One region of the Thermosinus carboxydivorans Nor1 genome, then DNA from elsewhere that is predicted to be linked to it. Evidence: riboswitches for the same ligand, from Rfam matches in the RefSeq annotation. Region 1 holds a riboswitch; the other holds the start of a gene.

Region 1 (5,068 bases):
CTGAGCAACATCAAAGAGGTCAAGGCGCGGGACGCCGTGGTCATCGGTATTGCCATGAAGGGCGATGAAGAAATTAAAAAATACGTTGACCATACCATTTTCATCCCGGCTACCGATAAATACCTTGCCCCCATTCTCGCCGTCATCCCCCTGCAGCTATTAGCCTACTACGCGGCCGTTACCCGCGGCGCCGACGTGGATAAACCGCGCAATCTGGCCAAAAGCGTGACGGTGGAGTAGAGGTAGATACTGTTGAACAATAAAAAGTTGTAACCATAAAATTTACCCTGCCTAAGGGCAAAAAACTCTGTCCAGGGGCGCTAAAAACTGTCAAAAAGCCGATGCAGATGCAGGGCTTTGTCCTGCTTTCTGCTCGGCTTTTTCCCTTTCATCTGCCTAGTAAAAGGCATGAAACGACTGGTTGCGTGTCCTTTAAGTTGCAGGTCGCATTGTTTGGTAAATAATTCCTGCAATTTATTGTTCAAAAAATGATTGAAATGTTGGAAAGGAAGAATTATAATAGAACTGTCAATGATATTGATAATCATTATCATAAATAGGAGGTGCAATATGTTAGCGACCCTAATCGTCACGCTACGGGAAGGGGTTGAAGCCGCGTTGATAATCGGCATTATCCTGTCTTACCTTCACAAGATTGGTCTCGAACGTGAAGGCAGGAAGGTCTGGCTGGGAACAGCTTTGGCAACAGTGCTCAGCATAGTTGGCGGTTTCGGCGTGTTTCTCATAATGGGAACTACTACCGAAGGTTTGTTCCAGCAGTTATTGGAAGGTTTCGCGATGCTTACTGCCGTCATAGTCCTTACCTATATGGTGTTCTGGATGCACGGCGGCGGAAAGGGGATGACTGCTTCTATCAACGCCAAGGTGCAGGCTGCAGTAAGTTCAAGTTCTGTTACCGCCCTTGCCGTCCTCGCGTTTGTATCGGTACTCCGTGAAGGCGTAGAAACCGTTCTTTTCTTAATTGGAACTACGTCTTCCAGCACCCCGGGGGAAGCTTTGGCAGGAGGCCTATTAGGTCTAATCATGGCGGTGGTTGTAGGATACGTGGTTTTTAAGAGCAGCCGAAAGGTAAATATCGCGGCCTTCTTCAAATGGACGAGCGTACTCTTGCTGTTTATGGCTGCTGGAATGCTTAGCAATGCCATTGGCGAGTTCCATGAAGCCAATTTACTGCCGCCGATTGCCAAAAGGATCTGGGATACCAGTGGTTTCTTGAGCGAAGACGACTTTTTTGGCGGAATTATGATGGCCCTCTTCGGCTATAACTCCTCCCCTTCCCTTTTCCAGGTAATTTCCTATGTAAGTTATCTGGCGGGAACAATGTACATGTTTTTTAGGACGCCGCAAAAAATTCACTCGACTAATGGAGGGACCCAACATGCAGAGTAAAGTAATTAAAGGGTTAATTATTGGCACATTAATTTCGGGTTTAACACTAGTCGCCGGCTGCGGTTCGAACACCGATGCCAAAGTCTCGGTTCCAGCCCAGCCTCCCGCTCAGGCTCAACAGGTGGCTAAAACTGACACCATAGCGCAGAACGATGCCGCGAAGTACATACAAGTGATAAAAGATCAGAACGTAAAGATTTATCAGCTGTCGAAAGAAGAAAAGTTTGCGGATGCCCGCAACGAATTCAAGGCTTTGAACGATGCCTTTACTGGTCTGAAGCCGTTCATCAAGAACGAAGAGCTTAAGAAGAAGCTCGACCATGCGATTGAAGAAATAGGTGACGAACTTAAGAAAGATAAACCCAGAAAATCCGAGATGGAAGAAGAGTATGAAGTCGTTAGCAAGGTCCTCAAGGATATTGAGGCGCAACTGAAATAGTAAAAAGGCAGCCCGACAGCATAATGTCGGGCTGTTTCTCTGATGCGACCGATAGGTAGTGAGATTTACCGGCCGGGAATCCGGTCTTCGCAGGGTACGGCGGTCTGGCATTTACCGCAGCCGTAACGGGGAGCGTAGCGCTTTTTGGTTTCGTTGTCCACGTAATCGGAACAGATTTGGTGGTTTTTGCCGCTTTCGTCAATCGCCAAGGGCGGGCAGCGGCGGATGCAGGCGCCGCACCGGGTGCAGTATTCATAAATTTCCCGGTACGGCCGCACAGTTGGCGCAAGTTCCAGGCTGGTGACAATGCTGCCGACCCGGCCGGCCGAGCCGCGGGCGGTGATGAGCGAACAGTTAAGGCTTAGGGTTCCGAGGCCGGCAATATAGGCTACGTGCCGCTCTGACCAGTTGCTGCGCTTATTTATTACCTGATACCGCTCGTCCAGGGCCGGCGCAACCGCCTCGTGCCCATTGTCTGTTAACAAGTCAACTAAAAAGCGCCGGAGGGCTTCGTTGAAACGTTCGCCTTCGATTCGGCCGTATAGCCATTCGGTGGCCGGAAGCCCGTCACTGCGGTTGGCGATGCGTATTGCCGCGGTGAAGGGTAGAAAATAGGAAATTACCGTTTGCGCGCTGGGAAGCCACTCGCGCGGTAAGAGATGGTGGGACCCGATGACGCTTTCTTTTTTTAATTCTGCGAATAGCGGGTCGTCGGCAGCGGCGATGCCGATCAGTGGCGGATCAAAGATCCGCAGGCCGCCGAGCGGTTCTACCACATTTAGGGGACTTTCCATGGTAAAGCGGTTGACCTGTCTTTCAATATCCTCCAAAAGCAGCATGATTCACCTCGTTATAAGTAATAGGATATGCCGGTCTACTTACATTATATATTACTTGTACGAATTGCGCCGCTGCTTGCGCGAAAGAAGTTGGATATCGTAACTGATGATTTGCGGTTATCGATACATGAATGCTTCAAAAAATTTTTGACGCCATAAGCCCAAGGTGATAAAATAACTTAAAGAAATTATAACTTAATATATGGGTTAGGTGCCCACAGGGCTTAATAGGGAAGTCCGGTGCAAGACCGGCGCGGTCCCGCCACTGTAATGGGGAGCGAACCAAAATACGCCACTGAGGCTAGGCCTTGGGAAGGTTGGGGTAGCTATGAGCCAGAGCCAGGAGAACTGCCTAACTGACAATCACCGCATGGACCCACGAGCGATGGGGAGGGGATTATGTTGCACTTAGTACATAGTAAGTTCTTCATCCCGGCTGGCGTGGGCCGGGATTAATTATTTAAGGAAGGTTGGCGGCATTTGCGTTCAGGATGTTACCGCGTGATATTGCTATGTTTACTGGCGTTAATGGCAAAGGTTGTTTTATCCGGGCTAAATCCTAGTCCGGAGCCGGTATTAGAAGCCAAGCTTGTTGATTTTCTCGGGCGACCTATTGAAGCTACGATGCAAAAACCGCAGCGAATTGTCTCGCTTTCGCCCGGAAATACCGAAATTATTTTTGCCGTTGGCGCTGGAAACCGCCTCGTGGGGGTGACCACATATTGTGACTATCCCGATGCGGCTCGGGCGCTACCCAAGGTTGGCGGTTTTTACGATCCTGACGTGGAAACAATCATTCTCATGCAGCCCGATATTGTGTTTACCAGTGGACAAATGCACTTGCGCGTAATCCAAAGCCTGGAACGGGCGGGCATCAAGGTTGTGGCGATTGAGCCGCAAAGCATGGCTGACGTGATCAAAGCCGTCCGGCTGGTAGGCGAGCTGCTCCACGAACAAGATAACAGTGAAAAAATCGCTAATCAACTTGAACAAAAGCTGAGAGCGGTTCAAGCCTTGAACCAGCCGGACAAGTCTCCTCACCGGGTGTTTATTGAGGTCTGGGACGTGCCTTTGCTCACGGTGGGAGCTAAATCCTACATCAGTGATATTGTAACGCAGGCCGGCGGCATAAATGTTGCGGCAGACCGGCAGGCCGATTATACACCTTGTGATTACGAGGCCCTCTATGCGTATAATCCTGATACCTATCTTATTGTGCGCAATGGCATGGCCGGCAAAGAAAGCCGGGTAATCAGCAAGCCCGAAGTGGCCGATATTGAGGCGATTCGGCGTAAGCGGGTCTTTTATGTATCTGATGACTATTTGGGCAGACCGGGACCGCGGAGTTTTATTGCCCTTGAGCAGATAGGCGAAATTTTACATGGAAAAAATGGCGGTGAACAATGAGATATAGAATGAAACATCCGCTGGCAATCATAATATCTGGCGGTATTTTGGCAGGAACTGTTCTCGGCATGCTGCTCATTGGTTCGGCGGCCATTGACCTTCGCATCATCGCTAGTGTTCTCGTTAAACAGATTTTTCCTGCAGTATCAACCACCGAAATACCTTCGGCGGTTGAAAAAATCATTTGGAATATTCGCTGGCCTCGTATCGCCCTGGCCCTGTTAGTAGGCAGCAGTTTGGCCGTTTCGGGAGCTTGCTATCAGGCGATGTTCCGCAATCCGCTAGCCGACCCGTTTATCCTGGGGGTATCATCCGGCGCAGCTTTAGGAGCGGCGATTGCTATTGTTTTTAAACTAACGTCCTATATCAGTTTTTTTGCTTTTCTCGGCGGTATCACGGCGATATTTATCGTGTACGGGTTGGGAAGAGTTAAGGGCGGCGGTATCAATACCAATCAATTATTATTGGCCGGCGTTGCCTTTGGCTCAATGCTTAACGCTATCCTCAGTTTGATCATGGTTCTCCATACCCAGCAAATTGGCGCTATTCTGTTCTGGCTGCTCGGCAGCCTGAGTAATCCCCCGGCAAGTTTAGTTCTGATTGCCGGGATGGTGGCAGCCGGTATGGCGGTGATTATGCTTTATGTCCGTGACTTGGATATTATGACTGCGGGTGAAGAAAACGCCCAGTTTTTGGGCGTTGATGTGGTGAAAGTTAAAGTTATTTTGTTGCTAAGTACAACGCTGATTACCAGTGTCGTTGTTGCGGTTAGCGGGGTTATCGGGTTTATCGGCCTTATCGTCCCACATCTTTTGCGTAAGATCGTAGGTCCGCAGCATCACCTGTTAATACCCCTTTGCGCGCTTTGGGGAGCGATCTTTCTCCTGTGGGCTGACGGGATAACACGTATGGTCAATCCGTTAGCCCAAGTCCCGGTAGGCGTGATCACCGCGCTGCTTGGCAGTCCCTTTTT
Region 2 (5,068 bases), on a different contig from region 1:
TCAAGTGGAAGAATATAGAAAAAAGCAGTTGCACAAGTTGGGATATTTCCCGAATATTCAGTCTTAACTTTTCTTCTGCTTATTTAAAGCAACGACGGCATAAAGGCAACCCTGCGGCCACATTTTCCAGTCCTATCCAGCTTTCTTGTTCAACGTACTACAGATACATCCCTTCATCTACAATATCAAGCCAGTCTGTGCCTAGTTGGTCGATTATCTGTATCAACTGGTCATAACCAGCATCAAGCGACTGTCTGCCATGATTTGTTTTCGTCGGCGGTCGGCTTAAAGCAGCTATTAATTCATTGAACGCCTGGTACAAAAACATTTGTGCCGCCCGCAATACCTCAAGCAGGGAAACACTTTTTGGCAATTCTTGTTGCAGGTTTTGCAGCAAACAATATCCAATCAGCGCTAGCCAGATTTGCCCGTATACGGCATTTTGACTAGTTCCGAAAAACTCTTTGACAACAAGGTGCTGTTTGATCCACTTGAAAAACAGTTCTATTTGCCAGCGCATGCAGTAAATATCGCTGATTTCTGCAGCTGGCAGTGTTAGTTCATTGGTTACGATAATTACAGCGTTGCCTTGGTTATCACGAGTTTCAATTAGTCTTACCGGATGTGTCATTTGGGTGGTATAAGCGTTGCCCAAGCGCACAATTTTCTCTGCTAAAACCTGGTTTGTTTCAACGCTTTTTTCTTCCAAAACATCAATGATAGCATTGCTTTTTAGACGCGACACGAACCGAATGCCTTTTCTGCAGTAATCATCCCACTTAGCATAATCAACATAGCCTCTGTCAAATACGTTTAAGGCATCGGGGGAGGTGACTACCAGCTCATCCATGACCGTTTTATCAGCCTTGCGGGCAGAGGTTAGAACGGCGCTATCTGGATATGAATTGCCACCATGAATAGTGATGCGCTGATGCAGTTTAATGCCGCTTTTGGTTTTACGGTAATCAGCCCATAGATACTTTCGCAGGCAAAGAGTAATCGTGCTGGAGTCGATAACATTGAGTTGGTATTGCCGCACAGCGCCGGTCTTGTTGGCTTGTTGCCAGATTTGACGCTTTACTTCAGCAAATAATTGTTCCCAAACACGGTGATCAATATTTCGCAGACGTCTCGATAATGTAGATGCACTGATGGAGGTAAGATGCAACAATTTTTGCAGCTGCTTGTCGCAAGTAAGCCGGGTAGCGATATCCCGCAAAGAATCAAGCCCTAAGAATTGGGCAATGAGCATCAAGTATAATAGTTTCAATGTTTTGAGCTTTTTCACATAACGATCGCAACCGGCACTGGCGACAACTTGCAAAAATTTTTCTAGAGGAAAGGCTTCAAAGACTTTAAAAAGACTTTAAAAAATGTGGTTTTTGTGGTATCCTTGTCCATGCATTTTGGCTCCTTATTTTAGAGTGCGTGGACAGGGTTACCTGCTACACCTCTATTATAAGGAGTTTTTTTACGATTTGCTAGGATAATATTGCCCTTTATAGCGATTTTGGCTTATTTTAATGACATTTTGACCGATTTGAACATTGATATTTTCAAGGCTAGTTTATTGCAACACTACTGCCCAAAGAGACTTCCAAGACTTGTCCGAAGTGCGGGAATGTTTCCCGCTACAACCGCAAAACGCAGGGTTGGTTCAAATGTATCAAATGTGGCTACCAATCCGATGCGGACAGAGTTGGTGCCTTAAACATTGCCGCCAAAGCGCCCAATGCTCTTGGGGCATGACCCTAGGAGAAAGGGGAGTGTGGCACCCCTTAAGGCCAAGGTGATGATCCGGGTCGACCGGGGAATTGCTGGCTAACCTGCGATTGGTCAATCGCCATCCCACGTTGGGATGCCCCTCAATTTATTGAGGGGAGGATGTCACTTTATTGGACAAAATACACCTGCAGGAAATTAGCCATCTTTTCGGAAAATTCTTGGCGTTAGTAAATCATGCCTGCACCACCGTCTTGCATTGCCGCGTGCAAAAAACCGGTATGTGAAGTAAATGCCCCGATTAAGGGGGCAGCATTGACATTACGTTGCCAAAAATGGTAGTATGGAGGATGAAATAGAAAATACTACTACTTGAATCACAATTTCATACAATCGGGATAGGTGCCCTACGGGGCTTAATAGGGAAGTCCGGTGCAAGCCCGGCGCGGTCCCGCCACTGTAATGAGGAGCAAACCCAAGTTATGCCACTGGGATGAAAGTCCTGGGAAGGTTTGGGCGAGCGATGATCCAGAGCCAGGAGAACTGCCTATCTGACAGTCACCGCTACACCCACGAGCGATGGGGAGGGGATTATTCATGCAGTCTATCCTTCCCGGCTATTAGCCGGGATTTTTAATTAGGGAGAAGTCATGAAATTACAAATACGTGTGCATTCAATCTAAATTTTCCACTCATTTTAGAAAAGAGGTAAGATGATGAACAAAAGGACGAAAAGCTTAGTGAAAAGAATTGCTTCTACTTTGGCAATGGGCACATTGCTGCTGGTCAATCCGGTCCAAGCAGCTGAGGACCCTGTTTTCCAACTAGACCAAATTACCGTTACTGCGGCTAGAGTGCCGCAAACAGTTGCAACCGCACCGGGGGATGTGACCGTAATTACCGGCGAGCAGCTTGAGCAAAAAGGAGCGAGAAATTTAGCCGAGGCCCTGGAAGGCGTGCCGGGGGTAGTAGTTTTGCGCAATGGTGGCCCGGGAGAACTGGCAATTCCTTACATATTAGGTACTGACAGGATCGTAGTCTTGATTGATGGTAAACGGATGAATCTACCACAAGGGATAGGCTCAGGTGCAGGCGGTATTAATTTAAATAACATATTATTATCCGACAATATCGAAAAAATTGAGATTGTCCGTGGGGGAGGCTCAGTATTATATGGGGCTGACGCTGTTGGGGGCGTCGTCAATATAATAACCAAACGTGGAACTGGCAATGTCAAAACAATAGTAAATTCCGGCTTTGGCAGTGATGCGACAAGTCGTTTCAATTTATCTAACCAAGGTTCGGAAAAAGGATGGCATTGGTATATAACCGGCCTGAAAGAAGCTACAGAAGGTCAGCGACCAAACAGTGATTATCGGGGTAAGAACGCGACACTGCGGTTGGATCGGGAACTTAATGAAACCGAAGGACTGTCTTTTACTTATGATTATTATGGTAGCCACAGTGGCAACCCGGGAAATTATCTAGGATCTATGCAAGGAATTAACGACTATTTGCGACATAACTGGAGTATTGGTTATAGTGATAAACATGGTGATGGCGAGCGTGTCGTGCGTTTTTATAACAATGAACACGAACGGACCTATTATGCGCTTCCGGGCATGGATAAATATTTTTATAAGAATAAAGTACGAGCAATAGAATATCAGGACAGTGCACAAATTGACTATAAAAATTATTTGACCTGGGGAAGCGAATGGCGCAAGGAAGTTGTGTCAACAGCGGTTTATGCACCCGACACGGTTCGTGACCGCATTATTAAGGCAATTTATTTACAGGATCAATATAAATTAAACGGGCGTACCAGCGCTACTATGGGTATGCGCTATGATGATAACAGCCAATATGGGGCAAAATGGTTACCCAAGATCGCGCTAGCATACAAAGCCGATAATAGTACCAATTATTTTGCCAACTGGGGCAAGGTATTTAAAGCGCCTAAGTTTGACGACTTGTATAACTGGGGCGGCGACCCTGACCTTAAACCGGAAACGGGTTGGACATCGGAAGTAGGTGTAAAAAAACGCCTGGCTGTTGATAGTGAAGTAACTTTTTCTTTATTTAAGCGGGATTTGATCGATGCAATAGATTGGAAACAGGTTGGGCCTGATGATTGGAAAGTACAAAACGTGCACCACCTTACCACAAAAGGAGCGACTTTGTCGTTTGCAACTAAATTAACTCAGGCTGTATCCGCTAACATTGGTTACACTTACCTTGATTCGCGCGATGAAAACAATAATCAGCAAGTACCGTACAATACTTTTAACTTGGGTATAAGACTGCAGCAAGGCAAGTTTTCCCAAGAAATTTATGGAAAATATGTAAGTAAAACAAGTGATGTTTCAAGTTATTTCGTGTGGAATACTACCTTTAACTATACTATGACTAAGGGACAAAGCTTATATTTAACCATCAGTAACCTCTTTAACAAACACTACCAGGAAGTACCCGGCTATCCTGCCCAAGAGCGCGCGATCTTCCTGGGAATTAAACAATCGCTATAACCACGTAACTCACAAAAAATATCCTGTGGTTAAGTTCAACCACAGGATATTTTACTTATCAGGTCATCAACAAATTGTCTGGCAATCCGGCCGGAACGGCCCGAATGGGCCATTTCCCAGCGCAGCGCCTGTGCCCTAAGCTCAACCGTCGGCAGATCGACATTGTTTTTGCGGGCAATATCCTCGACGATGCGCAGATACTCGTCCTGATTGGGCGAGGGATAGGTCAGCGTAATGCCAAACCGGTCCGCGAGCGAAATTTTTTCGTGAATCGTATCTTGGTGGTGAACTTCATCGCCGGCACGGTCCTGCCAGGTTTCCCGAATTAAGCGCCGTCGGTTCGATGTCGCATAAATCAGTACATTATCCGGCTTTGTTTCTACTCCGCCGTCCATCACCGATTTCAGCTGTTTATAGCCTGCTTCCGTCTCCTCGAACGACAAATCGTCAATAAACACAATAAACTTTTTGCCCCACTGGCGGGCAGCGTTCATAATCGCCGGTAAATCCGTCAGATCATTTTTCGTTACCTCGATAAGCCTCAGGCCAGCATCATAGTAACGATTGGCCAGCGCTTTCACTGACGAGGATTTGCCGGTTCCCCTGGCACCGACCAGCAGCACGTTGTGAGCCGGCTTGCCGGCCAAAAACGCCTCGGTATTGCGGAGCAGCGTCTTTTTCTGGCGCTCATAGCCAACAATATCTTCCAGCTGAATCGGATCGATGTGCTTGACCCCAACCAACCCTTTCTGCTTATCCCACCGAAACGCCTTGCAGCTGGCCATCTCGCCATAGCCATAGCGAGCATAATGGCCGCT

The links. Region 1 has a riboswitch for cobalamin ahead of TCARDRAFT_RS07355 (ABC transporter substrate-binding protein). Riboswitches for the same ligand answer to the same signal wherever they lie in the genome.
Region 2: it holds a riboswitch for cobalamin, as region 1 does, so the genes downstream of both, TCARDRAFT_RS05400 (TonB-dependent receptor plug domain-containing protein) here and TCARDRAFT_RS07355 (ABC transporter substrate-binding protein) in region 1, are expected to answer to the same signal.

The regions. Positions count from the first base shown of each region.
Region 1 is NZ_AAWL01000008.1:57,989-63,056, forward strand. It holds gene glmS (glutamine--fructose-6-phosphate transaminase (isomerizing)) at 1-240, shown strand, start outside; gene TCARDRAFT_RS07340 (FTR1 family iron permease) at 571-1,410, shown strand; gene TCARDRAFT_RS07345 (hypothetical protein) at 1,400-1,849, shown strand; gene TCARDRAFT_RS07350 (4Fe-4S binding protein) at 1,915-2,688, opposite strand; cobalamin riboswitch at 2,881-3,058, shown strand; gene TCARDRAFT_RS07355 (ABC transporter substrate-binding protein) at 3,190-4,095, shown strand; gene TCARDRAFT_RS07360 (FecCD family ABC transporter permease) at 4,104-5,068, shown strand, end outside.
Region 2 is NZ_AAWL01000005.1:94,654-99,721, reverse strand. It holds gene TCARDRAFT_RS05410 (hypothetical protein) at 1-67, shown strand, start outside; partial or broken gene TCARDRAFT_RS05405 (IS4 family transposase) at 158-1,345, opposite strand; gene TCARDRAFT_RS14910 (zinc ribbon domain-containing protein) at 1,570-1,749, shown strand; cobalamin riboswitch at 2,106-2,287, shown strand; gene TCARDRAFT_RS05400 (TonB-dependent receptor plug domain-containing protein) at 2,439-4,250, shown strand; gene TCARDRAFT_RS05395 (ATP-binding protein) at 4,286-5,068, opposite strand, start outside.